Regions from separate parts of the Pseudomonas lutea genome, predicted to be linked through region 2. Evidence: predicted binding sites of a transcription regulator. Region 2 holds the regulator's gene; the other holds the start of a gene.
The links. The regulator sigma-54, encoded in region 2, starts transcription at its own class of promoters, with help from an activator protein. The targets are predictions, from matches to a motif close to ANTGGCATNNANNTTGCTNT.

Region 1 (15,137 bases), on a different contig from region 2:
GCCGGTGTGCCTGATCGCGATCATCGGCGGTATGTCCACCGGGACAACATCGCTCTATGGCACAGGCCTGGACATGTCGAGCATGTTTCCGCGCCTGCTCAGTCGTGCCCAGGCCACGATCCTGATTGGCATCGCCGCGATTGCCTTTATCTTCATCGGTCGGTTCGCCTTCAATCTGGTGCAGAGCGTGTCGACCTTCGCGGTGTTGATCGTGACCTGCACCTCGCCGTGGATCATCATCATGGTGCTGGGCCTCATCGTTCGGCGTGGCTTTTATCACCCGGCGGACTTGCAGGTGTTCACTCGGGGGCAAAGCGGCGGTCATTACTGGTTCGAGCACGGCTGGAACTGGCGCGGCCTGGGTGCGTGGATCCCCAGCGCGGCGGTGGGTCTGTGCTTCGTCAACTTGCCGGGGCAGTTCGTCGGTCCGCTGGGTAACCTGGCCGGAGGTATCGACATCAGCCTGCCGATTACCCTGGGCCTTGCAGCACTGCTCTACATCACGCTGCTGCGCACGTTCCCGGAACCGGTTGGCGTATATGGCGCGCACGGGCCGCATCCGCTGTTGGGCGACAATGCGCACCGCAATGTGAAGAAACCCATGGCGATCGACTGATTTTCCGACGCTCTTGAACAGGGGCCTGCTTTGAAGCAGGCGCTTTTCATCGAGCGCCGTGTGATCCATGCCACCCCGACCGACGGGCCATCGGTGACTGGCGCGGGCGAATGACATCCCGCACAATCCGGGCTCACCTCAATTTCCATTCACTGCAATACGTCAGCTCGACCCACAGGAGATCACCCCCGCATGAACGCAAACGACTGGACCGAAGCTGCCTTGGCGAAGTACATCGTGACCAATCCGATGTTGCAGGCTGAAATCCAGGACTTGAGCCCCAAAGAGCAGCAACAGCAAACGCTCTGGGCCTTTGAGGATGAAGCGGAAAGCCTGGGCATCCCGACCTGGGAACTGGCATTGACGTTCATCGCCGAAACCCCGGAGCAGCTCAAGGAGCTGCGTCTGGCCGCACACAAGGAAGCCGCCGAAGCGCTGGACATGGACTGGGAAGAATACTGCGAGCTCAACGAAGTCGAAGTTTAGCCCCTCCCTCTCCCTCGGGTCGCCAGGCTGGGTGACCCGCACCCTCTGACTCCCCGGTCATCCTTTGTGCTTTACCTCGCACCGCCGGGTGAGTAACGTCTGCGCCACTTCAAAACAACAAAGGACGTGCTCCATGAGTGACTTGGTCGCCTATCAGCTGGACGACGGCGTTGCGACGCTGACCTTGGCCAACGGCAAGGTCAACGCCATCAGCAATGATGTGGTCGCTGCGTTCAACGCCGCCCTTGACCGCGCCGAGCAAGACCGCGCCGTGGTCATCATCACCGGCCAGCCGGGGATCCTCTCGGGCGGCTACGATCTAAAAATCATGACCTCATCCGCCGAAGCGGCGATGGGCCTGGTGGCCGAGGGCTCTACGCTCGCGCGGCGCATGCTGTCTTTCCCCTTCCCTATCGTCGTCGCGTGTGGCGGTCATGCGGTGGCCAAAGGCGCATTTCTGCTGTTGTCTGCGGACTACCGAATCGGCGTTGACGGCCCGTTCAGTATCGGCCTCAACGAAGTGCAGATCGGCATGACCATGCACCACGCCGGTATCGAACTGGCCCGTGACCGCCTGCGCAAAAGTGCGTTCGGCCGCTCGGTGATTTGCGGCGAAATGTTCGACCCCAAAGGTGCGCTGCAAGCCGGCTTCCTGGACAAGGTGGTCGCGCCTGACGAACTCACCGAAGCAGCGCGCACCGTGGCGCTGCAACTGAAGAAGATCAACATGCGCGCGCACAAGCAGACCAAGCTCAAAGTGCGCAAGGAACTGCTTGAAACCCTCGACCGCGCCATAGAACTGGATCGCCAGATCCCCCTTTGACCCGGCACGGCATCGCGCTGGAACCTCGCAGCGCGTTGTCCTGAAATATCCCGTTAAATTCCTCTGCCCCGCCCGGGCCATGTTCGATTGCCGACTTCAGTGCACACCCGTACACTGCGCGGCTTTTCGCCTGCCGGGTGGGTTTTGCATGCTGTTTGTTCTGCGTATGTTGCTGATGGGTCTGCACTTTATCGCTGCGGGCGTGCTCGGGCTGCTGCTCGGCTTGTGTCGACCTTTCAACCCGGACAATAGCCGCCTGTGTGCCCGCCTGTACGCGCGCCCCGCCATGCGCATTCTCGGCCTGCGCCTTGACGCGCAGCTCAGCCCGCAGTTCGCACGGGCGCGGCCTTGCGTCATCGTCTGCAATCATCAATCCAACTACGACCTGTTTGTGCTCGGCAACATCGTGCCGCCCCGCACGGTCTGCATCGGCAAGAAGAGCCTCAAGTGGGTGCCGCTGTTCGGCCAGTTGTTCTGGCTGGCGGGCAATGTGCTGATCGATCGCGGCAACCCGTTGCGGGCGCGTCGCTCCATTCTTCAGACAACCGAAACCCTGCAGCATAAAGACACCTCTATCTGGGTCTTCCCCGAAGGCACCCGCAACAAAGGCCATGGATTGCTCGCTTTCAAACGCGGCGCCTTTCAGATGGCGATCGAGGCCGGCGTGCCCATCGTGCCGGTATGCGTCAGCACCTATGTGCGCAGCATGAACTTACAGCGCTGGCGCAGCGGCGAAGTGATTATTCGCACGCTGCCCGCCATCCCGACCGCTGGCCTGTCCGCCGAGGATATCCCCCAGCTCATCGCGCAGTGCCACGCGCAGATGCAGGCCTGCATTGTCAGCATGGACACGCAACTGGGCGATGCCCTGCCCGACCAAACAGACGCTGAACGACGCTGAAAAAAACCTGCGAACTCGCTGATAACCGCCGACTCTGATCTGGGAGAGCGCTAAGCTGCGCGTCAGTTTCCTAAAAGAAGAAGCAGATCATCATGGGTCGAGTGGTTGCCGCTGCCGTCTACAGCGCTGGAAAGAAAGTCACCAATATCTCTCTGGATGAAGGCGCAGCCTGGGCAGCCAAGCCGGGGCATTTCGTCTGGATCGGCCTGGAGCACCCCGGCCTGGAGGAACTCACGACCCTGCAACGCCAATTCAACCTGCACGAACTGGCCATTGAAGATGCGCTGGAAGTCCACAGCCGACCCAAGCTGGAGACCTTCGGCGACGCCCTGTTTATCGTGACCTACGCGCCGATCCGCGAAAACGGCAAGCTGATTTTCATCGAAACCCATATCTTCGCCGGCAAGGGTTACATCATCACCTCACGCAACGGCGACTCCAAATCCTACGGGCTGGTGCGCCAACGCTGTGAGGCGAGGCCGTTGCTGCTGGAGCACGGTGAGGACTTCGTGCTCTACGCGCTGCTGGACTTCGTCACCGAGAACTACCAGCCGGTCACCGAGTCGATCCACTGCGAGCTCGAAGAGCTGGAGCACAATGTGCTGCGCAAAGACCTCAACGAATCCTACATCCATCGCATCCACGCCCTGCGCCGGGACCTGCTGCGCCTGCGCCGCTACGTGGCGCCCATGGTCGAGATCGGTGAAGAACTGCAAAAGCTGAGTTTCCCCTTCATCGACAAGAACATGCGGCCGTACTTCCGTGACGTTGAGATTCATGTCAAACGGCAGATGGAAGACCTTGCCAACCTGCGCGACATTGCCAGCCAGACCATTGAGATCAGCCTGCTGCTAGAGTCATCCCGGCAAAGCCTTACCCAACGCAAATTCGCAGCATGGGCGGCGATACTGGCGTTCCCGACAGCGATCGCCGGCATTTACGGAATGAATTTCCAGAACATGCCCGAGCTGACCTGGCATTACGGTTACTACGTGGTGCTGGGCGTGATCGTGGGCGGATGCGGGATTTTGTTCGCGAGCTTCAAGCGCTCCGGTTGGCTATAAGAGCCTGGCTGCAAACCGCCTCGCTGCTTACCGCCTGGCGTAAACCGGGCACGTCCGGCGCCCGCGAGCGCCGGGTTGCGCATCAGACTGCTGGACGCTTGTTGGCGACGAACCTCATCATCCATTCCGCAACGGCCGTGCCGTGGTGGTCTTCCTCCAGGCTTGCGATACCTTTGCCATAGACCTGCTCACCCAACGCGTCCTGGCGGATGTCGAGCAGCGTCCGGGAATAGTCGTGGATGAATTCCGGGTGCCCCTGAAAGCACAGCACCTGATCGCCGATGTAATACGCCGCGAGCGGACAGAAGTCGCTGGAAGCGATGACTGTCGCGCCTTCAGGCAGCGCCGTGACCTGATCCTGATGGCTGATCAGCAGCGTGAGCTTATCCACCGCAGGCGTCATCCAGGGCTCGGTCGGCGCCAGGTTGTAGTGATGGATGCCCACACCCCAGCCTTGCGTGGCCCGCTCGGTCTTGCCACCCAGCAGCAGCGCCAGCAACTGATGGCCAAAGCACACGCCCAGCAGCTTGTCGCCACGTTTGTAGCGTTCGAGCAAATAGGTTTTCAGGGTTTCGATCCATGGGTCAGTGCCGAAGGAATCAGCCTTGGACCCGGTGATCAGGTAGGCGTCGAACTGCTCTTCATCAGGCGGATAGTCGCCTTGCATGACGTTGTAGACGACGAATTCGGCAGGAATCGGCTGACGTGCGAAAAGCCTTTCGAACATCCGCCCATAACCCTGGTACTGATCAACCAGTTCCGGGCGAAGGACGTCGGTTTCCAGAATGCAGATGCGTAACGACATATAAATCCCTGAAGCGGAAAAGGCAAAAATGCAGGGCCCAAGCCTGCCTTGAAGGCCCGGGCAAGGCAAGGCCCAGTTGGGTTGCGCGCCCTGTCAACCGCACGCCGTTGCGCCTTCATTTGAAGGTGCGACGCAGCCGTGGGCGCATCTCAGGCCGGTTATTAAAACCGCGCCCCCTCTTCTGCCTTTTCCAGCAGCAGGGCCGGCGGCTGGAAGCGCTCACCATAACGCTCGGCCAGGGCGCGGGCGCGGGTAATGAAGGCTTTCAAACCGTATTGATTGATGAACTGCAACGCTCCTCCGCTCCATGCAGGAAAACCGACACCCAACATTGATCCGATGTTCGCGTCGGCGGTTGAGCGCACGACGCCCTCCTCCAGGCAGCGAACGGTCTCCAGGGCCTGAATAAACAGCAACCGGTCGCGAATGTCCTGACCGCTGATGTGCGCCTCGGGCTTTTCGAAACGAAGTTTCAACGGCGGCCACAAATGCCTGGGCGCGGCGTCGGGGTAATCGTAAAACCCGCCACCGCCGGCTTTGCCTGTACGGCCATGCTCGCTCAATAACTGCTCAATCACCGCGTCGGCCGGATGTGCTCTGACCTCAATGTCAGCTCCTTGTCCAGCGAGGTCCTTGCGGGTCTGCTGGCGAATGTCGCTCATCAGCCTCAACGACACCGCATCCGACATCGCCAGCGGGCCTGCGGGCATCCCGGCCTTGCGCGCCTCGGTTTCGATCATCGGCGCACTTACCCCTTCGCCGACCATCGCAATACCCTCGTCTGCGAACGCAGTGAATACACGCGAAGTGAAAAAGCTGCGCGTGTCGTTCACAAGGAGGGCTGTTTTGCCCACTTGCCGAACGAAATCAAACGCACGGGCCAGGGTCATGTCGTTGGTGCGCGCGCCTTTCACGATCTCCACCAGGCGCATCTTTTCCACGGGGTTGAAAAAGTGCAGACCGACGAACCGCTCCTGCCGGCTGATTGCGCTGGCCAGGCCGGTAATCGGCAGCGTCGAGGTGGTGGAGGCGATCACTGCATTGGGCACCACCACCTGCTCGGCTGCGGCGCTGACCTGCGCTTTCAGTTCGCGGTCTTCGGCCACCGCCTCGATGATCAGGTCGCAACCCTCCAGATCACTGTCGCGACCGGTGGGCTTGATCCGCGCCAGCACCGCGTCGCGCTGAGCCTCGGTAAGGCGTCCTGCGGCAACCTGACGGTCCAGAAGTCGTACGGAGTGGTCTTTGCCCTTCTGCGCGGCCGCCAGATTGAGGTCCTTGAGGATCACATTGACGCCTGCCATCGCGGTGACATAAGCGATCCCGCCGCCCATCTGGCCAGCACCCAGAATGCCGACTTTGCGCATATGAAACACCGGCGGCGCCTTGGGTCGGCCCTCGATCGCCTTGACTTGATTGAGCTGAAACCAACTGCCGATCATGTTTTTGGCGATGGGACCAATGGCCAGCTCGGTAAAATACCGCGCCTCGATCTTTTCGGCGGTGTGGAAGTCCACCTGGGCACCTTCCACCGCCGCGGCGAGAATCTTTTCCGGCGCCGGGTAGCAGCCCTGGGTTTTGCTGCGCAGTATGGCGGGCGCAATGGCCAGCATCTGCGCGACCTTCGGGTTCGCTGGCGTGCCACCGGGCAACTCGAAGCCGGGCTGATCCCACGCTTTGAGCGGGGCCGGATTGGCGACGATCCATGCCCGTGCCTTGGCCAGCAGGTCGTCGGCGTCGCTGGCAATCTGATCGATCACACCTGTTTCCAGGGCAAGTTCTGCACTCAGCGCGCGCCCCTCCATCAGCAACGGCAAGGCCTTCTCCAGCCCCAGCATGCGCACCAGCCTCACTGTCCCGCCGCCTCCAGGCAGCAAGCCAAGGGTGACCTCCGGCAGTCCCAGCCTGACGTGGCTGCCCTTCAGGGCAATGCGATGATGACAGGCCAGGCACAACTCCAACCCACCGCCCAGCGCCGCGCCTTCTATGGCAGCGACGACGGGTTTGCCGAGCGTTTCCAACTGGCGAAGCTGGGCCTTGATGCCCATGGTCATTTGATAAAACCCGGCGGCACGGGACGCATCGACCTGGCCCAGCTCGTTGAGGTCGCCCCCGGCGAAGAACGTCTTTTTTGCCGAGCGGATGATGACCCCGGCGATGAATGCCTTATCGGCCTGCAGGCGCTCCAGAATGTCAGCCATGGCCTGACGGTAAGCGGCGTTCATGGTGTTGGCTTGCTGGCCGGGCATGTCGAGGGTCAACGTGACAATCTGATCGGCCCCCGTTTCGTAGCGAATGGCGTCGGTCATACGGTCGTTCTTCCTGAAACTGTTTGCGGATACACGCGTGCGGTCAAGTGCGCGGGGTTCATGCTCATACCCGCTCGATGATCGTCGCAATGCCCATGCCGGCTCCGACGCACAAGGTCGCCAGACCATAACGCAGCTGCCGGGCCTCCAGCTCGTCGAGCAAGGTGCCCAGCATGATGCAGCCGGTGGCCCCGAGTGGATGACCGAGGGCAATGGATCCGCCATTGACGTTGACCTTGTCGGGGTCGACCCCGGTGTCCTTGATGAATTTGAGCACCACTGATGCAAAGGCCTCGTTGACCTCGAACAGGTCGATGTCATCCAGCACAAGCCCGGCCCGCGCCAGAGCCTTGAGCGCGGCAGGCGCAGGCCCGGTCAGCATGATGGTGGGATCGGTACCGGTCACGGCGGTCATGACGATGCGCGCACGCGGCCTGAGCCCAAGAGACTGACCGATGTGTGCGGTGCCCAGCAGCATCAATGCAGCGCCATCGACGATGCCCGAACTGTTGCCGGGCGTGTGCACGTGCTCGATGCGTTCGACGTGGCTGTAGACGCGCAGCGCTGTGGCGTCGTAACCCATTTTGCCGATGTTCGCAAAGCTGGGCCGCAGGCTGGATAGCGCTTCCAGCGAAGTGTCCGGTCGAATGCACTCGTCATGGTCGAGCAAGAGCATGCCGTTCTGGTCGCGCACCGTCACCAGCGAACGGCGAAACGCGCCGCTCGCCTGGGCCTGTGCGGCCTTGCGCTGCGAGCCCAGCGCAAAGGCGTCAACGTCTTCGCGACTGAAACCTTCCAGCGTGGCTATCAGGTCAGCGCCAATGCCCTGCGGGGTGTACTGAGTGTGCAGGTTGGTGTGCGGATCTCCCATCCATGCACCGCCATCGCTGCCCATTGGCACGCGCGACATCGATTCCACCCCGCCGACCACCACGAGGTCCTCGAAGCCGGAGCGGATTTTCATCGCGCCCAGGTTCACCGCCTCAAGGCCGGAGGCGCAGAACCGGTTGACCTGCAGCCCGGCGACTCGCGTCGACCAGTCAGCCACCAGCGCGGCCGTTCTGGCGATGTTAGCCCCCTGTTCGCCGATCGGGGTCACGCAGCCCAGCACAATGTCGTCGACCAGGGCCGTGTCCAGATGACTGCGCAGTTGCAGCTCCTTCAGCAGCCCGGTCACCAGATCCACTGGTTTCACGCTGTACAGCGCGCCGTCCGGCTTGCCTCTGCCACGCGGCGTGCGCAGAGCATCATAAATAAACGCTTCGGTCATCCTGTCCTCGCTAACCCACTTTTTTCGTTCACTGACAGCACGATTGTCATCACGCTGCTGCCTTGATGTTTGACTGGCGTCTATCTCTCACTGCGCGACCGTCGCTGCCGAACCGCTTGATAGGGTAGCTGGTTGTGAGAAGTTTCGGACTCAGACGAACGGTAGCAAGGTAACGAACAATGGCGGTAAACGGTGAAGGCGTCTAGGAGGGGAATGTATGCGTGATAGCAATTCGCCAAAAAACATCTCGGTTATGAGAAACCGGCTGTCCAGCTCATAACGATCTAAGCCGCGCGGCACGTGGGCTCTAAGGTTAAGTCAGTAGCAGTGGCGCGATAACAAAATCGATTCATCAAGCGCCTGTCGTCCACGGTCTGCTGACCGGGAAACCTGCTCTTTTGCCTCACCTTTGCCAACCCTTCGCTTTGGTCATCCCCGAAGCCTGTGGGTTTCTGTCGCTCAGGAATAACAAGAAAAGGCATCTACTATGTTCAAGCGCTCAAAAATTCGTCAGGCCGGGTTGATTGTTTTCGCGACGACCCTGCTCCTCATATTGCCAAACCTCACCCGATTGTTTGGCTGAGCCTCCCGGCGGCAAGCTCGTGCTCCGATCACGCCGATGACTGCATTGCGCAGGCAGCGTTCTCGGTGTGCACGTACTTGCGAGTAGCTCAAAACGAATGAGTACCAGCCGGCAGGCCTGCACGGCTGTTCATCGAGGACGTGGCGAGTCGATGGGCATTGCTGAAAGCAAGTGGCGGTCGGTACGCCCGACCGAACTTCCTCAACCCTGACGCTGCACCTGGATCATGGGCGCAGCAGTCTTTTCGGGCGCAGACGGGACCGCGATCGGCGCAGTGGGCGATACGACAACCTTGGCGTGCATCTGCTCGCAGCCGCCGCCACGGCGCATGCCGCGAACCGGACAGGCATCCAGATAATCCAGGCCGACCGCCAGCTTGAGGTGCCGCTGCGGGATCGCCAACTGGTTGGTCACATCGAAGCTGTACCAGGCGTCGTCGATCCATGCCTCTGCCCATGCGTGGCTGGACAGGTGTTCGCTGCTGTCGCTGTACAGATAACCCGAAACATAGCGGGCCGGCACCCCCAGACTGCGGGCGCAGGCCAGGAACGCATGGGTATGGTCCTGACAGACCCCGGCGCGGCTGGCGAAGGCCTGGGCAGCGCAGGTGTCGACGGCGGTCACCCCAGGGGTGTACGCAATGTGCTCGTTGAGCGCGTGCATCATATCGATGAGCGCCGTGCGGTCGGTGCGTGCGTGCGTCTGCGCCACGGCGAAGGCGCGAATCGCTTCGTCGGCTTCAGTCAGCCGGGTAAAGCGCAGGAACGGCAGTGAAGACTGGGTTTCGTGTTCAGCCTCACGCTTCTCATCGATCTCAACCTGGCCCCGAGCCCCAATCACGATGGCCTCGTGGGGTTCGTCCAGGGTCAGCACGTGGAGGATGTTGCCGAACGGATCGATTTGCGCACGCACCGGACGCGGCAGCGCCAGTTCCCAGCTCAAGACTTGCTGGCGCTCGCTGTCATGGGGGGTCAAACGCAAATACTGGATGCTGGCGCGGACCTGATCGTCGTAGTGATAGGTGGTCTCGTGGCTAATTGAGATTCTCATGCAGCCTCCAGGTAAGAAGTGTGAATGACGCTACCCAGTTGGGCCAGAAGTGGAATGAATTCGTTCAACCACTCATGCAGGCCTTCATCGAGGATTTCGTCGATGCCGGTGTAGCGAAGGCGAGCGTCCAGCTCGGCTGCCAGCCGCTGCGCGGGACGGCCATTGGCGCCCGGCAGGCTGGCAAGAATGAGGTCCAGTTCCTCCAGGCAGGCGCGTAACGAACGCGGGATATCGGCTCGCAACAACAGCAGTTCTGCAACCTGCCGCGCACCGGGCGCATCGCGATACACCTCCGTGTAGGCCTCAAAGGAGGACAACGCGCGCAACAACGCACTCCATTGGTAATAACCCGCCGCTGAACTGTCCGCTGCGGCATTGGCAGAAGGACCGCGAAGCTCCAGCATCTCGTAACGCGCGTCGAGCATGCGCAGCGTGTTGTCGGCGCGTTCGATGAAGGTGCCGAGACGAATGAAGCGGAAAGCGTCGTTGCGCATGATGGTGCCGTAAGTGGCCCCACGGAACAGGTGCGAACGCTCCTTGACCCATTCGCAGAAACGGCTCATGCCATAGCGGCTCAGGCCCTGCTCCGCGATGCCGCGAATTTCCAGGTAGGTGGCGTTGATGTTCTCCCACATGTCCGCAGTAATACGCCCACGCACGGCATGGGCGCTGGCCCGCGCAGCGCCGAGGCAGCTGAAGATACTCGCGGGGTTGGCCGCGTCCAGGGCAAAAAAGTGCAGCAAGCGCTCGGCGTGCAAGTCGCCGTGGCGCTCCAGGTAATCGTCCAGGGTTCCGGTGATCAACAAGGGCATGGCCATTTCATTAAGGCCATCCCCGCGTCCGTCCTGTGGCATCAGCGACAGCGAATAACTGACGTCGAGCATCCGCGCCAGGTTTTCGGCGCGCTCAAGGTAACGCGACATCCAGTACAGATCCGAGGCAGTTCTACTTAGCATTGGCAGGCATCCTTAATCCTCGACCACCCAGGTGTCTTTGGTCCCGCCACCCTGCGACGAATTCACCACCAGCGACCCTTCGCGCAGGGCAACGCGCGTGAGGCCACCGGGCACTACACGGGTCTCGCGGCCGGCCAGAACGAAGGGGCGAAGGTCAATGTGACGAGGGGCGATGCCGTTTTCGACGAAGGTCGGGCAGGTTGACAGACACAAAGTCGGTTGCGCGATGTACGCATGGGGCTTGGCCTTGAGCCGCGCCCGGAAGGACTCGATTTCAGCGGCCGTGGCGGCAGGGCCGACCAGCATGCCGTAGCCACCGGAGCCCTGGGTTTCCTTGACGACCAGATCGCCCAGATTGGCGAGCACGTGAGACAGTTCCTCGGGCTTGCGACACTGCCAGGTCGGCACGTTCTTGAGGATCGGCTCTTCGTCGAGGTAGAAACGAATCATGTCAGTCACGAAAGGGTAAACCGACTTGTCGTCAGCGACCCCGGTGCCAATGGCGTTGGCCAGCACCACGTTGCCGGAACGATAGGCGGCCAGCAGGCCCGGCACTCCAAGCATTGAGTCGGGGTTGAACGCCAGCGGATCGAGGAACGCGTCGTCGAGCCTGCGGTAGATCACGTCCACCGCTTTGGGGCCATCGGTGGTACGCATGAACACGCGGTCGTCGCGCACGAACAGATCGGCGCCTTCGACCAGCTCGACGCCCATTTCCCGCGCCAGAAAGGCGTGCTCGAAGAACGCGCTGTTAAAGCGTCCGGGCGTGAGTACCACGACGCTCGGATTATCCAGCGGGCTGGAGCTTTTCAAGGTATCCAGCAGCAGATTCGGGTAGTGATCGATGGGGGCAATGCGTTGCGCCGCGAACAACTCGGGGAATAACCGCATCATCATTTTGCGGTCTTCCAGCATGTAACTGACGCCGCTGGGCGTACGCAGATTGTCTTCCAACACGTAATACGTGCCGTCGCCGTCGCGCACCAGATCGACACCGGAAATGTGCGAATACAGGTCTCGATGAAGATTCAGGCCCTGCATCGCCAACTGATACTGCTCGTTGGCGAGGACTTGCTCGGCGGGGATGATGCCGGCCTTGATGATGCGCTGATCGTGGTAAAGGTCTGCCAGAAACATGTTCAGCGCCTTGACGCGCTGAATGCAGCCGCGCTCAACGACGCGCCACTCACTGGCCGGAATGCTCCGTGGGATGGTGTCAAAGGGGATGAGCCTTTCAGTGCCCTGCTCATCGCCGTACAGCGTGAACGTGATCCCGGCGCGATGAAACAAAAGGTCAGCCTCGCGCCGGCGCTGAGCAAGCAGCTCAGGTGGCGCTTCACCCAACCAGCGGGCAAATTCCCGGTAATGCGGACGAACTGCGCCGCCCGCATCGTACATCTCGTCGTAAAAGGTGCGGATCATGCCGTACTCCTTGTCACCATGGACATCAGAGCCTTCGCAAGGCCCGTGCCATCGGCATAAACGCTTAGATTTCAACGGGTTGGTTAAACCAGTCAGACCACTCGCACCATTCCTGTGCGCGATGCGCCCTCACCCACTCGCTCACGCTTCATAGCGATGCGTGCCACGCTTGAAAAAACTATCGACGGCATAGCGAGAGACGATTTCCGCCGACCCGCCCCGACTCGCATAATCGCCCCATCGCGAAGACCCGCCGCCAGATCACACAAGGCAGCCGGCTTCGAAACTATTTCGGCAGCACCGTCAGTGCGCCACCCGCCATTCCCTTTCCGCCGCTCCGATGAGAGCGGCTTTTTTTTGTCCGTGATTCAGTGCGGTGCATCTCCCGCCTCCGACTCGTCATTGAACGAGGACGGAAAAAGCTCACGGGAGATATCTGGACAGCGTGCCTTCCAATATCAATGCAGACGCTTGAGTTCCTGTTTGACGCCCCACCCTTCCACTTCCCCGTCCAGACCCAGAATGGCCGTCTGGAAATCCTGCTCGAAGTCCCCGATCCCGTCGTAAGTCGCGTACATCACCTTGCTCAGCTCCAGGTGCCAGGCACCGTCCTCCCGTGCATTGAGTTGGACATTGACGGATTCCCCACGGAATTTATCAGCGGCCTGACGCGCGCGATCCTCGTCCGGAAACGTGGCATAGAACTCGATGGGGTGGATGCGGGCGAAGTCGAAACCGCCTTCTTTCATGCAGCGCAGTACATGGCTGCTGATGTCTTCCTGATAGGCTGTGCTCATGAAACGTCCTCCTATGCAACGATAGATAGAGTTTCAACAATTCCGAAACACGCCACGATGGCGGGGCGTGAAGCGGCAGGTCATCTGCCGCCCGGAACTCAAGCATGTCGCTGATAAAGCCAGTGCGTTATTACAAAACGGGCATGCGCACGTGAGCGAACTCAGGTGGATGCATCACCGACCTCACTGGCAGAGTACGCCCATTGGAGGGGCGTTGCCAATTGGCAGGATTGCAGGAAAAAGCAGGTGTTTTACGAAGCTTCGACGATGGAGATGATCTGTACCGCATTCTGCTCTTTGAGTGTCTTCACGGTGGGCTCGGCGGTGCGTCCATCGAGGTCATTGAGATCAAGATCACTGGCCACCGGAAACAGAATCGGACGGATTTTCTGCGCAGCCTCTTCTTCACTGGGACGGTGATCGGAGTCAAGATCGAGGCTCTGCTGTACACCGTCTTTGTCCAGAAACGAAATAGTCCACACTTTCATCAATGTCTCCTTAGTAAAGGCCTGACAACGGCCTAATGATCTTGACCCTTGCAGCGCAACGACGTTCAACCCGCGTTGTCAGCGCTTGGGCTGGCCACGCGGCCGTATGCGGGCTTTTGCCCGGCAAAAAAAACGCCCCGGACTCGGGGCGTTTTTTATCAAGCTGCGGTCATTGAGGCTTGGCGTCTTTTACGCCAGCGGTATTGTCGAGCAGGCTCTTGGTCGCCGTCTGCAGGAAGCTGTCGAGTTTATTGCGCAACTCTGCAGCATCCGGTGCGTTGGGCACCAGCTCGGCGTGCGGCTTGTTACCCAACTCATAGCGGTAGACCTTCGCCTCCATTTCCTTGGGTTCGATCAGGATACGGTCGCCGGTGACCAGCGCAACGGTCTGCTCGCTGCCCGAAGGCTTGATCACGCCAAAGCCCAGATCGCCAGACGGCAGGTTCAGCAAATCGCGACCCCAGCACTGATGCACGGTCTCGCCACCCAGTCGACCCATGATGGTCGGCACGATGTCGATTTGCGTGCCGACAATGCTGCTGCGCTTGCCGAATTTGTCCTGCAGGCCCGGCGCGATCATCAGCATCGGGACGTTGAAGCGACCCAGGTCCATCTCGGTGATCTGCTCGTTGTTACCGAAACCATGGTCACCGACGACCACAAACAGGGTGTCCTTGTAGTACGGCTCTTTCTTGGCTTTCTCGAAGAACTGCCCCAGCGCCCAGTCCGAATAGCGCATGGCGGTGAGGTGTTCATCCAGCGTGCCATGCCCGGTCACGCGCTCGACCGGCAAGTTGGCCGGCAACGCGTACGGCGTGTGGTTGGACAGGGTCTGCAGCAAGGCATAGAACGGCTTGCCTTTGGCTTCACGGGCTTTCAACTCCTCGGCACCACGGTCAAACATGTCCTGATCGGACACACCCCAGGTAGGGTCCGAGAACACCGGGTTGACGAAGTCATTGCGGCCAATGAAGTTGGTCATGCCCTGGTTGCTGAAGAACCCCGACTGGTTATCCCAGGCGAAGTCACCGTTGTACACATACACGTCGTCGTACTTGCGTGCGCTGAGCAGTTGCGGCAGACCGGACAGCTTGTGGCTGCCTTCCGGGGTCTGCATCAGGTATTCGAAGCCCGGCAGGTTAGGGAAACACGCCATTGTCGCAAACATGCCCTGATGGGTGTGCGTGCCGTTGGAGAAGAAGCGATCAAAGAGCAGGCCCTCCTGCGACAGCTTGTCAAAGTACGGCGTGATATTGGACTCATCGCCCAATGCGCCCACCGAGTGACCGGCGAAGCTTTCCATCAAGATCACGACAACGTTCTTGATCGGCAGGGTGTTGGCTTGCGGCGGGGTAAAGTCCCGGCGCACCGCAGCCTTTTCAGGGTCTAGCAGCTTGTCGTTGGGGGTCAGCAGCATGTCACGCACGATCTGCTGGGCTTCGGCTTGCGGCAAGGTCGCCTTCCAGATGTTGTCGCGGTCTTCGGACATCCGGCTTTTCGCCGCTGCGATCAGCGTCAGCGTGCCATTGAGCCCCAACGTATTGGCGAAGTTGGAGTCGGTGGTGTA
Region 2 (15,137 bases):
AAGCGTGCGGTGCCCGAGGTGGGCAGCACGTGATTGGGGCCTGCGCAATAATCGCCCAGCGCCTCGGAGGTATGACGCCCCATGAAGATCGCACCGGCGTGGCGAATCTGCGGCAGCCAGGCTTCGGGATCGGCCACCGACAACTCAAGGTGCTCCGGCGCGATGCGGTTGGCCACTTCGATGGCCTGAGCCATGTCGGCCACCTTGATCAGAGCGCCTCGACCATTGATCGAGGTCTGGATGATTTCAGCGCGCTCCAGGGTCGGCATCAGTTTGGCGATGCTCGCTGCGACTCGATCCAGAAATTCGGCGTCCGGGCTGACCAGAATCGCCTGGGCGTCTTCGTCGTGCTCGGCCTGGGAAAACAGGTCCATGGCGATCCAGTCTGGATCGGTGTGGCCATCGCAGACCACCAGAATCTCCGACGGACCGGCAATCATGTCGATGCCCACTTGACCGAAGACGTGACGCTTCGCAGTCGCCACATAGATGTTCCCCGGACCCACTACCTTGTCGACCCGCGGAACGCTCTCGGTGCCATACGCCAGTGCTGCAACCGCCTGGGCGCCGCCGATGGTGAATACCCGGTCCACTCCCGCAATGCAGGCCGCCGCCAACACCAGTTCGTTGAGCTCGCCGCGAGGTGTCGGGACGACCATGACCACTTCACCCACGCCCGCGACCTTTGCCGGAATGGCGTTCATCAGCACTGACGACGGATAGGACGCCTTGCCTCCCGGCACGTACAGCCCGGCGCGGTCCAGCGGAGTGACTTTTTGGCCCAGCACGGTACCGTCGGCTTCGGTGTAGCTCCAGGAATCCTGCTTCTGCCGCTCGTGGTAATTGCGCACACGGTCGGCAGCTTTCTCGAGCGCCTGGCGCTGAGCAGGCGTGATGCGGGTCAGCGCAAGTTCCAGACGCTCGCGGGGCAGAATCAGGTCTGCCATTGAGGCCGCGTCCAGCCCGTCAAAGCGCCGGGTGTACTCCACAAGGGCTGCATCGCCGCGCTCGCGCACGTTCTTGATGATGTCCAGCACGCGCTCATTGACCGAGTCGTCAGACACACTTTCCCAGCTCAACAGCTGGTCCAGATGACGGGCAAAGTCCGGATCGGCAGCGTTGAGTCGGCGAATGGCATTGGAAGTGGTCATAGCGTGGGCCTCAATATGGCGATTTCTCAGGTGGCGATTTCAATTGCCGGGATAGGCAATTGCCTAAGCTAGCAAGCCATCCGCGCGGGCACCTGAGAAATTTGGCTATGACACGGATAGCTGGGCGTCACCCCGTTGAGGGGCACGCGATGCAGTCAACCGCGGTGTCGCGACTCCACGGCAGTGCGCAGGGTGTCGATCAGTGACTGAATACGCGCATGCTGCATCTTCATCGATGCCTTGTTCACCACCAGACGCGAGCTGATGTGAGCAATCATCTCCTGCGGCTCAAGGCCGTTGGCACGCAGCGTATTGCCGGTGTCGACCACGTCGATGATCTTGTCGGCAAGACCCACCAGCGGCGCCAGCTCCATGGAGCCGTACAACTTGATGATGTCGACCTGACGCCCCTGCTCGGCGTAATAGCGCTTGGCAACGTTGACGAACTTGGTGGCCACGCGCAGCCGGCCCTTGGGCTCGACCGCGCCGACGGCGCCGGCCGTCATCAATTTACACTGAGCGATCTGCAGGTCCAGTGGCTCATAAAGCCCCTGCCCGCCGTACTCCATCAGCACGTCCTTGCCGGCAACGCCAAGGTCGGCCGCGCCGTGTTCGACATAGGTCGGCACGTCTGTCGCACGGACGATCAGCAGGCGTACGTCGTCCTGGGTGGTCGGGATGATCAGCTTGCGGCTCTTGTCCGGATTTTCAGTCGGCACGATGCCCGCCGCAGCGAGAAGCGGCAAGGTGTCATCCAGGATACGGCCCTTGGACAGTGCGATGGTCAACATGGGAAACGTCAGTCCTTATCAGCAGCGCGCGCCGGGTCGCAACTGGCGCCCGGCAACCTCCGGCCTTAGTGGGCCGAAGTGAAACGAATCAGAAGGTCTAGGCGCAGTGGCCGGGCACGCTGCCCGGGTTATTCACATCGACCCGAGCGAGCGTGCGGCAGCGGACTAGCCTGGAACGCGGCGGATCTTCGCGCCCAGCATCTGTAGTTTTTCTTCGATGCACTCGTAACCACGGTCGATGTGGTAGATGCGGTCGATCAGCGTATCGCCTTCAGCCACCAAAGCGGAGATAACCAGGCTCGCCGAAGCACGAAGGTCAGTGGCCATGACTGGCGCGCCCTTGAGCTTGGTGCAACCGGTGACGATCGCAGTGTTGCCTTCGACCTGAATCTGCGCGCCCATGCGGTGCATTTCATACACGTGCATGAAACGGTTTTCGAAGATGGTTTCGATGACCGCGCCAGTGCCCTCGGCGATGGCGTTGAGCGAGATGAACTGCGCCTGCATGTCGGTCGGAAAAGCCGGGTACGGCGCAGTGCGCACGTTGACCGCTTTCGGACGCTTGCCGTGCATGTTCAGCTCGATCCAGTCATTGCCGGTGGTGATTTCGGCGCCGGCCTCGCGAAGCTTGTCGAGCACTGCTTCCAGGATGGTCGGATCGGTATCCTTGAGCTTCACCCGACCGCCAGTCGCCGCCGCTGCGACCAGATAGGTGCCGGTTTCGATGCGGTCAGGCATCACGCGATAGGTCGCTGAGCCCAGGCGTTTCACGCCGTCGATGGTGATGGTGTCAGTACCGGCACCCGAAACTTTACCGCCCATGGCGTTGATGAAGTTCGCCAGATCGACGACCTCCGGCTCGCGCGCGGCGTTTTGCAGGACGCTGCGGCCGTTGGCCAGAGCAGCGGCCATCATGATGTTTTCGGTGCCGGTCACGCTGACGGTGTCGAAGAAGAAGTTCGCACCACGCAGCCCGCCTTCCGGCGCCTTGGCCTTGATGTAGCCGCCCTCCACGTCGATGATCGCGCCCATGGCTTCAAGACCACGGATGTGCAGATCGACCGGACGCGAACCGATGGCGCAGCCGCCAGGCAGTGCGACTTCGGCTTCACCGAAACGGGCAACCATAGGGCCCAAGACCAGAATGGACGCACGCATGGTCTTTACCAATTCGTACGGAGCTACCAGGGTCTTGATGGTGCGAGGATCGATTTCGACGCTGAGCTTCTCGTCGATGATCGGCTCGATACCCATGCGACCGAACAACTCGATCATGGTGGTGATGTCGTGCAGGTGCGGCAGGTTGGCGACGGTCACGGGACCATCAGCCAGCAACGTGGCTGCGAGAATCGGCAGGGCAGAGTTTTTCGCCCCGGAGATGCGGATTTCGCCATCAAGACGAATGCCGCCAGTAATAATCAGTTTATCCATTGGAATCTCGACGCCGTTTTGGCTCAGGTGCGCTCGGCCCATGCAGCGCGGCTGAAAAATTTCATGGTGACCGCGTGGATGCTGCCATCGGCGATCCATGGGTTCAAATGCGTGTAGATCTGCTGCTGGCGCTTGACCGGGCTCAGTGCGGCCAGTTCGTCGCTAATCAGGTTGAGCTGGAAATTACAGCCTTCGCCTTCAACTTCGACCTGGATATCTGGCAACTTCGCTTCCAGGAAGCTTTTAACTTCTACGGCCTGCATGCTTAACCTCTATCGGCGCCCTACGCGCGCGGGTCGGCCATCATACAAAAAAGCCCTCTCGTTGCGAACCCTACTTTGAAAGGGACGGACGAGGGGCTTGAATGATGAAAGCAATTAATGGTGCTGCAACAACTCGGTCAGGCCCGATACCTGGGCGATTTCCTGCATGTCCTCGGGCAAAGCCTGAACGGTAAGTGACTTATTCAACGCCTGCGCATCCCGCATGAAGGCAAGAATCAAAGCCAGACCTACACTGCTCGACTTTTGGACACCGGAACAATCCAGCATCAACCCTGCGGCGATGCTTGCCTTGATCAGCGCCGCGCCCTGCTCACGCAAGGCGGGGCCGGTCCGGTAGTCGATCACGCCGGTGAGCATCAGCTCCCCGCCGCCAGCGGCAGTTACGGACGCTTGACTCATTTGACGACCTTGTCGCTGGACGCTTCGGAGGTCTCCTTGGCCTTGGCGACTTCGCCGGCCCAACCGTCGATGGTTTTGTCCAGGTTGTTACCGTTGCGCTGCATGGCATCTGCGAACTGATCGCGGAACAGCTTGCCGATGTTGATGCCGTTGATGATCACGTTGCGCACCTTCCACTCACCGCCGATTTTGACGAGCGTGTAGGAAACCGGGTAGACCGCGCCATTGTTGCCCTTGACCGACATGTCGACGGAAGTGCGATCAGCCGCTTCCTGCTTGGCCGGGGAAACAGTGATGCCCTGGTTGTTGTACTCAAGCAGCGCGTTGCCGTAGAACTGGATCAGGCTGCGCTTGAAGTTTTCCTGGAAGCGTTGCATCTGCGCCGGGGTGGCGTTGCGCGAGTACTTCACGGTCATGATGCTTTTGGAGATGCCATCAGCGTCGATAACCGGGCCGACGATACCGTTGAGCGCATCGTAGAAGGCCTGAGGATTGGACTTGTAGGTTTCCTTGTTGGCCGAGAGATCCGCCAGCAATTGCTTGGTGGTACGGTCAACCAGATCGTGTGCGGAATCGGACGCTGCTGCGTTAGCGAACAAAGGCAGCGCGGCCAGTAGCACCAGAAGGCCACGGCGCAGAATCGAGATCATGAAAAAACTCCTCATTTGGCGTCTTTGCCCACTGAATTGAGCAGGAATTTACCGATCAGGTCTTCAAGTACCAACGAGGACTGGGTGTCATGGATGGTGCCGCCGTCTTTCAACAGCTGATCATCGCCGCCAACACTGATGCCGACGTATTTCTCACCCAGCAGGCCTGAGGTCAGGATAGAGGCGGTGGAGTCCGAAGGCAGATTGTTGACCTGCTTGTCCACCTCCATCGTCACACGGCCCATGAAGGTATCGTGATCCAGATCGATTGCAGTGACCTTGCCGATGGTCACACCGGCCATGGTCACTTTCGCTCTGACAGTCAAACCCGCGATATTGTCGAAATTTGCGTAAAGTTTATAGCTGTCGTTGGTCGCGCTGGCGCTCAGACCGCTGACGCGCAGGGCGAGCAGGAGCAAAGCCAGAATCCCGGCCAGCAGAAACAGGCCTACACCGGTTTCGAGGGTGCGGTTTTGCATCAGAAGTCTCCAAACATCAAGGCGGTCAAAATAAAGTCCAGGCCCAATACGGCCAACGAGGCGTACACGACGGTCTTGGTCGTGGCGCGACTGATCCCTTCGGACGTGGGCTCGCAGTCATAGCCTTGGAACACGGCAATCCAGGTGACGACAAAAGCGAATACCACGCTCTTGATGACACCGTTGATTACATCATCGGAAAACGAAACGCTGTTCTGCATGTTGGCCCAGAAAGAGCCTTCATAGACGCCCAGCCAGTCCACCGCCACCCACGAACCACCCCATATGCCGACCACGCTGAAAATCAGCGCCAGCACCGGCAACGAAATGAAGCCCGCCCAAAGACGCGGCGCAGCAATATATTTGAGGGGGTCGACGCCAATCATTTCCAGACTGGACAGCTGCTCGGTGGATTTCATGTTGCCGATTTCGGCGGTCAGTGCAGAGCCTGCACGACCAGCGAACAGCAGCGCGGTCACTACCGGGCCCAGCTCACGCAGCAGCGTCAGGGCGACCATCTGCCCCACAGCCTGCTCGGATCCATACTTGGCAAGAATGCTGAACCCTTGCAGGGCCAGCACCATGCCGATGAACACACCCGACACGACGATGATGGCGAGCGACATGACACCCACTGAGTGCAACTGACGAACCAGCAGCTGAAAACCGCCGCCGATTCCACCACGCCCCAGCAATGCGTGAACCAGAAAAATGCCCGAACGCCCCAGTACTGCAACTATGTCGATCGCGGAGCGCCCCATCAGGCGTACGCGATCCATCAATGACTTTCTGCGCATCAGCGCTTCCCCAAAAGATCTTCGCGATAATCCGGTGCCGGATAATGGAAAGGTACCGGCCCGTCAGGATCGCCCGTCATGAACTGACGTATACGAGGGTTATCCGATTGCATGAGTTCCTGCGGCGTGCCCTGCCCCAGCACCTGGCCGTCGCCGACGACATACAGATAGTCGGCGATGCTGGCGGTTTCGGCGAGGTCATGAGACACCACGATACTGGTGATACCCAACGCATCGTTGAGCAGCCGGATCAGCCGAACCAGCACGCCCATTGCGATAGGGTCCTGACCGACGAAGGGCTCGTCGTACATGAGGATCTGCGGATCCAGCGCGATGGCCCGGGCCAGTGCGACCCGGCGCTTCATGCCACCCGACAGCTCGTCAGGCATCAATTCCACGGCACCGCGCAGCCCGACTGCCTGCAGCTTCAGCAGGACGATGTCGCGGATCATGTCTTCAGGCAGCTTGGTGTGAACCCGCAGCGGAAACGCTACGTTTTCAAAAACGTCGAGATCGGTGAACAGCGCGCCGCTCTGGAAAAGCACGCCCATCTGCTTGCGGGCATCGAACAGATCGCTGCGCGAAAGCTTCGGCAAATTCTGGCCGTTGACCCACACTTCGCCTGCGCTCGGGCGCAGTTGTGCTCCCATCAGTCGCAGCAGCGTGGTTTTACCACTGCCCGATGGCCCCATGATGCCGGTGACTTTGCCCCGGGGAATGCGGATGTCCACATTATTGAAGATGCTGCGCGTACCGCGCTTGAAGGAAACGCCCTTCAGCTCGACCGCGTAGGCGTTATCGGCACTCATCTAAACTCCTTGCGATGCAACCTGTCTCTCAGATGCCGCGTTCTTGACGAACGACACACTTTCGGAGGGGCCGAACAAGCGGCGGACTATACCACCGCTCTCATACGCCGCCCAAGCTCCAACGTGTCAAGTCGCAAACAAAGAAGTGGATTAGAGACTGCGTTGAAATTTCCTACCTGTCGCCAGCCTTATTAAAGCGCCTGCTGAAGGACCAGCCGCTTCATTAAACAAACAGCAGCGATGAAGCGTGAGGCTTTTGAACATTGCCGCTATAATCCCCGGCTTTTCACCAAGCGACCCCTTCCGATATGTCCAATGCCCGCGACCTGATTGAATCGGCACAGAGCACCATCCGCCTTGAAATAGAGGCCGTGGAAGGTTTGCTCGCGCACATCAATGCCGATTTCGTCCGCGCCTGCGACCTGATTTTGGGCAGTCAGGGCCGCGTGGTCGTGGTCGGCATGGGCAAATCAGGGCACATTGGCAAGAAGATCGCCGCGACCCTCGCCAGCACGGGCACGCCTTCTTTTTTCGTGCACCCGGCTGAGGCCAGTCACGGTGACATGGGCATGATCACCAGCGCCGACATCATCCTGGCGTTGTCCAATTCGGGCACGACGGCCGAAATCGTCACGCTGCTGCCACTGATCAAACGCCTGGGCATCAAGATGATCAGCCTCACCGGTAACCCGGAGTCGACGCTGGCCAAGGCCGCCGATGTCAATCTCAATGCACGGGTAGAAAAAGAAGCCTGCCCGCTCAATCTGGCGCCGACCTCCTCCACTACGGCGGCGCTCGTCATGGGGGATGCCCTGGCCGTCGCGCTGCTCGACGCCCGAGGCTTTACCGCTGAAGATTTCGCGTTTTCCCACCCCGGCGGGGCGCTTGGCCGCCGGCTGCTGTTGAAGGTCGAGCACGTCATGCACACTGGCGCGAACCTGCCTCAGGTGGCGCGAGGCACGCCGCTGCGTGACTCGCTGATGGAAATGACGCGCAAGGGCCTGGGCATGACGGCCATCCTCGAAAGCGACGGCCGTCTCGCCGGCATCTTCACGGACGGCGATCTGCGGCGCACGCTCGACCGCCCCATCGACATACGCCTGGCGACCATCGATGAGGTCATGACCGTACACGGCAAGACCGTGCGCCCGGAAATGCTTGCAGCCGAGGCGCTGAAAATCATGGAAGACAACAAGATCGGCGCACTCATTGTGGTCGACGAGAACGATCGCCCGGTTGGCGCGTTCAACCTTCAAGACCTGCTTCGTGCAGGAGTCATGTAAATGAGCGCCGATATGAACGACCTGATGCAACGCGGCAAGAACATCAAACTGGCCATCTTCGACGTCGATGGCGTGCTGACGGATGGACGGCTGTATTTCCTCGAAGACGGCAGCGAGTTCAAGACCTTCAACACCCTCGATGGGCAAGGCATCAAGATGCTCATCAATTCGGGTGTGGCGACTGCAATCATCAGTGGCCGCAAGACCCCCGTGGTAGAGCGGCGTGCAAAAAATCTTGGTATCGCTCATCTGTATCAGGGCCGCGAAGACAAGCTCGTGGTTCTGGACGAGCTTTTACAGCAACTGAATCTAAGCTACGAACAGGTCGCGTACCTGGGTGACGATCTGCCTGACCTGCCTGTGATACGCCGCGTAGGCCTGGGCATGGCTGTCGCCAACGCCGCCGGGTTTGTGCGCGAGCATGCACATGGCACCACCCGGGCACGTGGCGGCGAAGGCGCTGCCCGCGAATTCTGCGAGCTGATCCTGAACGCTCAGGGCAACCTCGAAGCGGCTCACGCCGCCTACCTATAGAAGTGCATTTATGCTGAGCAAAAAGTTTCGTACGTTTCTGCTGTTCGGTGTGCTGGCGCTGCTGCTGGCCGCGGTCGGCTACTGGAACATCAGCCCCGAGAGCTTCCTTGATCAACCCAAGGCTGCCGTGGATGAAAGCGCTGTCGACTATTACGCCACCAACGCCCACAGCATCCAGTACCTGCCCGACGGGACCATGCAATACGACATGACCGCGGACAAGGTCGAGCACCTGAAAGCCACCGACGTCACGCTGATGACTACGCCGGTGCTGCAGATGTATCGGGGCTCAACCTTCCCGTGGCATGTGCAGAGCGTTCGCGCTGAAGTGTCGCCGGGCGGTGATCATGTCGAACTGATCGACTCGGTGCGCATCAACCGCACCGACGAGAAGAACCGCACCACCATCATCACCAGCAGCCGCATGACTGTATTCCCTCAGAAGCAATATGCGGAAACTGCCCAACCCGTTAGAATCGACGGTCTTGGCGGTGTAACGACCGGCACGGGTATGAAAGCGTATCTGAAAGAAAGCAGGATGAACCTGCTATCCAACGTAAGAGGACAGTATGAGGCTCGTTAAAACCCTTCCTTTTTTGCTCGGCCTGGGCGCAGCACTGGGAAGCGCGAGCGCCTGGTCTCTGCCGACGGATCGCGATCAACCCATCCATATTCAGTCGGATGACGCGCAACTGGACGACAAGCAGGGCATCGCCACCTACAAGGGCAATGTCATCATTACTCAGGGCACGATGAAAATCACCGGTAACACGGTGACCATCACCCGTACGCCACAAGGTGACGTGGACGTCTTCACGTCAGTGGGCAACCTGGCTTATTACGAGCAGAAGCCCAGCGTGGACAAGCCCATCGTTCAGGCATGGGGCGTCACCATTCAGTACTTCGCGGCCCAGAACCGCATCGTCCTGATCGACAAAGCCAAAGTGGTCAATGACGGCAACACCTCCGAAGGCGAGAAAATCGTCTACGACACCGTCAAGCAGGTCGTCAACGCTGGCCGTGCCAATGGCACCAAGGTGACTGCGCCGCGTCCGCGCATCGACATGGTCATCCAGCCGAAAAAGAAAACCGACCAGCAGAAGGCCCAGTAATGGCGACGCTGAAAGCCCAACACCTGGCCAAGGCCTATAAAAGCCGTCAGGTCGTACGTGACGTCAGCCTGTCTATCGAGAGCGGCCAGATCGTCGGCCTGCTCGGCCCGAACGGCGCCGGCAAGACCACCTGCTTCTACATGATCGTGGGATTGGTCCAGGCCGATCAGGGTCGCGTCCTGATCGACGACCAGGACGTCAGCCACCAGCCGATGCATGGCCGCGCACGCGCTGGCATCGGCTACCTGCCCCAGGAAGCGTCGATCTTCCGCAAGCTCTCGGTGTCGGACAACATCATGGCGATCCTGGAGACCCGCAAGGAACTCGATCGCGCCGCCCGCCGCAAGGAGCTCGAAAGCCTGCTGCAGGAATTCCACATCACCCATATCCGCGACAACCTGGGCATGAGCCTTTCAGGCGGCGAACGTCGCCGCGTCGAAATCGCCCGCGCACTGGCCACTTCGCCAAAATTCATTCTGCTCGATGAGCCCTTTGCCGGCGTTGACCCGATCTCCGTTGGCGACATCAAGCAGATCATTCACCACCTCAAGGCTAAAGGGATCGGTGTTCTGATCACTGACCACAACGTGCGTGAAACGCTGGATATCTGCGAAACCGCCTACATCGTCAACGATGGGCAATTGATTGCCGAGGGCAACGCTGAATCCATCCTGGCCAACCAGTTGGTCAAGGAAGTGTATCTGGGTCACGAGTTCCGGCTCTGACCGAGTGATGACGGGGCATCGGGCGACGAGCCGCATACGCTCCGTCGCCGCCTCGCTTTTAATTGTCATCACGCTCTAGGCAAACCCTCCTGCTTCAGGCATATAATTTGCTTAAGTTGGCGCCCTTGGCGCCCTGGTAGTAAATGGCGCGCAGTGCGCCGGCGAATAAGGTGTTTAGCCCTGCCATGAAACCTTCGCTAGTCTTGAGAATGGGCCAGCAGCTGACGATGACCCCGCAGCTGCAACAGGCAATCCGTTTACTTCAGTTGTCGACGCTGGATCTCCAACAGGAGATTCAAGAGGCGCTGGAGTCGAACCCGATGCTGGAACGGCAAGAGGAAGGCGACGATTTCGATAACGCCGACCCTTTGGCCGATAACATAGAGCAAAAGCCCAACGCCGATGTTCAGGAGCCGACCTATCAGGAGTCGGCGCCGACTGTGGACAATCTTGAAGAAGGCGACTGGAGCGAGCGCATCCCCAACGAGCTGCCCGTCGACACTGCGTGGGAAGACGTTTATCAGACCAGCGCCAGCAGCCTGCCCAGCAACGATGACGATGAGTGGGACTTCACCACCCGCACCTCGGTTGGCGAGAGCCTGCAAAGCCACTTGCTGTGGCAGCTGAACCTGGCGCCGATGTCGGACACCGATCGCCTGATCGCCGTGACCCTGATCGACTGCATCAACAACCAGGGCTATCTGGACGAGACACTGGAAGAGCTGCTCGACGCTTTCGACCCTGAACTCGACATCGAGCTGGACGAGATCGAAGCGGTTTTGCATCGTATTCAGCAGTTCGAGCCTGCCGGCATTGGCGCTCGCAACCTGAGCGAATGCCTCCTGTTGCAGCTGCGACAGTTACCGGCCAAGACCCCGTGGCTGGCAGAAGCGCAGAAGCTGGTCGGTGATTACATCGATCTACTGGGCAGCCGCGATTACTCACAGCTGATGCGCCGCATGAAGCTCAAGGAAGATGACCTGCGTCAGGTCATCGAACTGGTCCAGAGCCTCAACCCCCGCCCCGGCTCGCAGATCGAATCCAGCGAACCTGAATATGTCGTCCCTGACGTCATCGTGCGCAAGGACAACGAGCGCTGGCTGGTGGAATTGAACCAGGAGTCCGTTCCACGCTTGCGGGTCAACCCGCAGTACGCCGGCTTTGTGCGTCGTGCCGATACCAGTGCCGACAACACCTTCATGCGCAACCAGTTGCAGGAAGCGCGCTGGTTCATCAAGAGCCTGCAAAGCCGCAACGAAACGCTGATGAAAGTGGCCACTCAAATCGTTGAACATCAGCGTGGCTTTCTGGAGTACGGCGACGAGGCGATGAAGCCGCTGGTCCTGCACGACATCGCTGAAGCGGTGGGCATGCATGAATCCACGATCTCGCGCGTGACGACGCAGAAGTTCATGCACACCCCGCGCGGAATTTACGAGCTCAAGTATTTCTTTTCCAGCCACGTCAGCACCTCGGAAGGCGGCGAGTGCTCGTCAACGGCCATTCGCGCGATCATCAAAAAACTGGTCGCCGCGGAAAATCAGAAAAAGCCGTTGAGTGACAGCAAGATCGCTGGTTTACTGGAAGCACAAGGCATCCAAGTGGCCCGTCGCACAGTCGCCAAGTACCGCGAATCCCTGGGGATTGCGCCGTCCAGCGAACGCAAGCGACTGATGTAAGGTCATGCGTCAAAGCGTTCCAGCGGCAGGCACTACGCCTGCCTCTTAATGCACTGGCAACGAAGGAGAAGCTGTATGCAAGTCAACATCAGTGGACACCAGCTGGAAGTGACCGAACCTCTGCGTACCTACATCGGTGAGAAGCTCGCCCGATTGGAACGCCACTTTGACAAGATAACCAACGTACAGGTCACCATGGAGGTCGAGAAGCTCAAGCAGAAAATTGAAGCCACCTTGCATGTGCCTGGCGCAGAAGTGGTTGCCAACGCTGAACACGACGACATGTACGCCGCCATTGACCTGCTTGCCGACAAGCTTGACCGCCAACTCAAAAAACATAAGGAAAAACAGCAAAGTCTGCTGCAAGGCGCGACTGCTCGCTGATACTCCCCACCCATGATCCGACTTGAAAATATCCTGACCCCTGGCCGTTCGCTCGTGAACGTGCCAGGCGGCAGCAAGAAAGCCGTACTCCAAAACATTGCCAAGATGATCGGCAGAGAAGTGCCCGATCTCGACGAAGAGGTGGTGTTTGAAAGCCTTATTGCCCGTGAGAAGCTGGGTTCGACCGGCTTTGGCAACGGCATTGCCATTCCTCACTGCCGCTTGAAGGGCTGCACCACACCCGTGAGCGCAGTTCTGCATCTCGAGAAACCCATCGACTTCGACGCCATCGACGGCGCGCCGGTCGATCTGTTGTTTGTGCTTCTTGTGCCTGAAGCGGCGACCGACGCTCACCTCGAGCTGCTGCGTCAGATCGCCAGCATGCTTGATCGCGAAGACGTCCGTAAAAGCCTGCGCGGCGCCAAAACCAGCGAAGATTTGTATAACGTCGTCCTCGACGCCCAGAACGGTCACTGACCATGCGCATGATCATCGTCAGCGGTCGCTCCGGCTCCGGTAAGAGCACGGCTCTCGATGTCCTCGAAGACAGCGGCTTCTATTGCGTCGACAACCTCCCTGCGGGCCTGCTTCCGGAGCTTGCAGAGCGCGCGTTGATCAACACCGAGCTGGCGGAACCGCTGTTGGCGGTTTCAATCGACGCACGCAATTTGCCGAGTCACCTGACCCGATTCCCGCGCATGCTCGAAGAAGTCCGCGCGCGGCACATCCAGTGCGACGTGCTCTTTCTGGACGCGGATGAAGCCACCCTGCTCAAACGCTTTTCCGAGACACGTCGTCGTCATCCGCTCAGCACGGCCACGCGTTCATTGGCAGAAGCCATCCGCGACGAGAAGACCTTGCTCGGCCCCATCATTGATTTGGCTGACCTGACGGTCGACACCACCCACCTCAATCTTTATCAGCTGCGCGACATCCTTAAACTGCGGCTGCTGAACAAGCCTGAGCCGGGCACGGCGTTCCTCATCGAATCTTTCGGCTTCAAGCGTGGTATGCCCGTCGACGCTGATCTGGTCTTCGATGTGCGCTGCCTGCCCAATCCGTACTGGAAGCCCGAACTGCGCGAGCAATCGGGCCTCGACAAGCCAGTGGCTGAATACCTGGCGGCCCAGCCGGATGTCGAAGAGATGTTTCAGGACATCTTTTCATACCTCAACAAGTGGTTGCCGCGCTTCGCCGCCAGTAACCGCGCCTACGTCACAATCGCCATTGGCTGCACGGGCGGGCACCACCGCTCCGTCTACCTGACCGAACGCCTGGGTCAGGTTCTGCAGCAATCGCTCAAGAATGTTCAGGTTCGCCACCGCGACCTAAGCTGAAAGGACCTCCATCGCGATGCCCGCTCTACAAATCACCATCATCAACAAGCTGGGTTTGCACGCCCGTGCCGCAGCCAAATTCGTGGGCGTTGCCGGCAAGTACCCATGCCAGATCAGGGTCGGCCGCACGCCAGAGTCCATGGTCGACGGCAAAAGCATCATGGCCGTCATGATGCTCGCCGCTGGCAAGGGCACCGAGATCCACCTGGCAACTGAAGGCGAGGAGGCAGATGCTGCACTCAAAGGCCTGACGGATCTGATCAACAACAAGTTCGACGAAGGCGAATAAACCTCTCCCCTGAGCAAAGCCCTCCTTCCTGCCTGAGATGATCGATGCCACTGACAGCCATGCCTCCCGACGCGCGAGGGGTCAGATCAGGGTCCGAGAAGATACTGATGCTGGGCAGCGTGGTGGCCGTGGCGGCTATTCTGGCCATCGTGGGATGGCTGCTCTTTCGCGAACTCGGCACTGCCAGCGAGGCCGCCGTGCGCTCGGCAAACAATGTCGTGCAACTGATCGACGCCGACGTGCAGCGCAATGCCGAGCTGTACGACACCTCTCTTCAGGGCTTGATCGCTGCATGGCGCCGGCCCGACCTCATGACCATTTCCCCGGAGCTACGGCAATTGGTCCTGTTCGATCGCGCCACGGCTGCCCCCTATAAAGGGGACCTGGTGCTGCTTGACGATACCGGCCGGATCATCGCCGATTCCACATCGCTCATACCGCGGCAAGACGATTTTTCGGATCGTCCGGGTTTTTCCGACCTCAAGAACAGTGGCTCGCTGGCGTTGCGGGTGGACGGGCCTTTTCTTTCGCGCTGGGGTTTCAAGGACCTCTGCATCAGTTTCAGCCGCCGTCTCCCGTCTGATGATGGCAGGTTCGTCGGGGTCGCCAGCGCATCGATGCGGCTTTCCTATTTCGATCAGTTGTTCCGCACCCTCGACATCGGGCCGACCAGCACGGTTAACCTGCTCAGTGCAGAGGGGGTATTGCTTGCGCGTCAACCGGATGACAACACCCGAACATTCATCGGCCAGAATTTCAGCATGCGGCCGAACTTCAAACGGATCCTGAAAGAGGTTAATGGCAGTTTTGCGGCAGTTTCCGAGCTGGATGGCGCGCAACGCCTTTATACCTTCTCCCGTGTGGGCGACTTGCCGTTGATTGTCGTGGTGGCCCAGTCACGGGACGATGTCTACGCCGTATGGAAACGCAATGCACTGTTGGTGACAGGCGCGACCGGCCTGCTCTGCCTCGGGATTGTGTGGCTGTCATGGTTACTCGGCCG

Region 1: a site for sigma-54 is predicted at 12,319-12,338, ahead of LT42_RS00795 (circularly permuted type 2 ATP-grasp protein). Genes of this name have one in related genera too.

What each region holds. Positions count from the first base shown of each region.
Region 1 covers NZ_JRMB01000001.1:176,214-191,350, reverse strand. The annotation lists gene LT42_RS00845 (purine-cytosine permease family protein) at 1-616, shown strand, start outside; gene LT42_RS00840 (DUF6388 family protein) at 809-1,102, shown strand; gene LT42_RS00835 (crotonase/enoyl-CoA hydratase family protein) at 1,236-1,925, shown strand; gene LT42_RS00830 (lysophospholipid acyltransferase family protein) at 2,074-2,826, shown strand; gene LT42_RS00825 (magnesium and cobalt transport protein CorA) at 2,919-3,890, shown strand; gene LT42_RS00820 (amidotransferase) at 3,973-4,695, opposite strand; gene LT42_RS00815 (3-hydroxyacyl-CoA dehydrogenase NAD-binding domain-containing protein) at 4,857-7,004, opposite strand; gene LT42_RS00810 (acetyl-CoA C-acetyltransferase) at 7,069-8,274, opposite strand; gene LT42_RS00805 (transglutaminase family protein) at 9,059-9,907, opposite strand; gene LT42_RS00800 (alpha-E domain-containing protein) at 9,904-10,863, opposite strand; gene LT42_RS00795 (circularly permuted type 2 ATP-grasp protein) at 10,876-12,285, opposite strand; gene LT42_RS00790 (ribonuclease E inhibitor RraB) at 12,744-13,082, opposite strand; gene LT42_RS00785 (hypothetical protein) at 13,334-13,570, opposite strand; gene LT42_RS00780 (LTA synthase family protein) at 13,740-15,137, opposite strand, start outside.
Region 2 covers NZ_JRMB01000002.1:766,816-781,952, forward strand. The annotation lists gene hisD (histidinol dehydrogenase) at 1-1,151, opposite strand, end outside; gene hisG (ATP phosphoribosyltransferase) at 1,307-1,942, opposite strand; gene murA (UDP-N-acetylglucosamine 1-carboxyvinyltransferase) at 2,108-3,373, opposite strand; gene LT42_RS15610 (BolA family protein) at 3,397-3,636, opposite strand; gene LT42_RS15615 (STAS domain-containing protein) at 3,751-4,056, opposite strand; gene LT42_RS15620 (MlaC/ttg2D family ABC transporter substrate-binding protein) at 4,053-4,706, opposite strand; gene mlaD (outer membrane lipid asymmetry maintenance protein MlaD) at 4,718-5,185, opposite strand; gene mlaE (lipid asymmetry maintenance ABC transporter permease subunit MlaE) at 5,185-5,982, opposite strand; gene LT42_RS15635 (ATP-binding cassette domain-containing protein) at 5,982-6,791, opposite strand; gene LT42_RS15640 (KpsF/GutQ family sugar-phosphate isomerase) at 7,100-8,074, shown strand; gene kdsC (3-deoxy-manno-octulosonate-8-phosphatase KdsC) at 8,075-8,608, shown strand; gene lptC (LPS export ABC transporter periplasmic protein LptC) at 8,619-9,191, shown strand; gene lptA (lipopolysaccharide transport periplasmic protein LptA) at 9,178-9,720, shown strand; gene lptB (LPS export ABC transporter ATP-binding protein) at 9,720-10,445, shown strand; gene LT42_RS15665 (RNA polymerase factor sigma-54) at 10,631-12,124, shown strand; gene hpf (ribosome hibernation-promoting factor, HPF/YfiA family) at 12,200-12,508, shown strand; gene ptsN (PTS IIA-like nitrogen regulatory protein PtsN) at 12,521-12,985, shown strand; gene rapZ (RNase adapter RapZ) at 12,988-13,845, shown strand; gene LT42_RS15685 (HPr family phosphocarrier protein) at 13,862-14,134, shown strand; gene LT42_RS15690 (sensor domain-containing diguanylate cyclase) at 14,179-15,137, shown strand, end outside.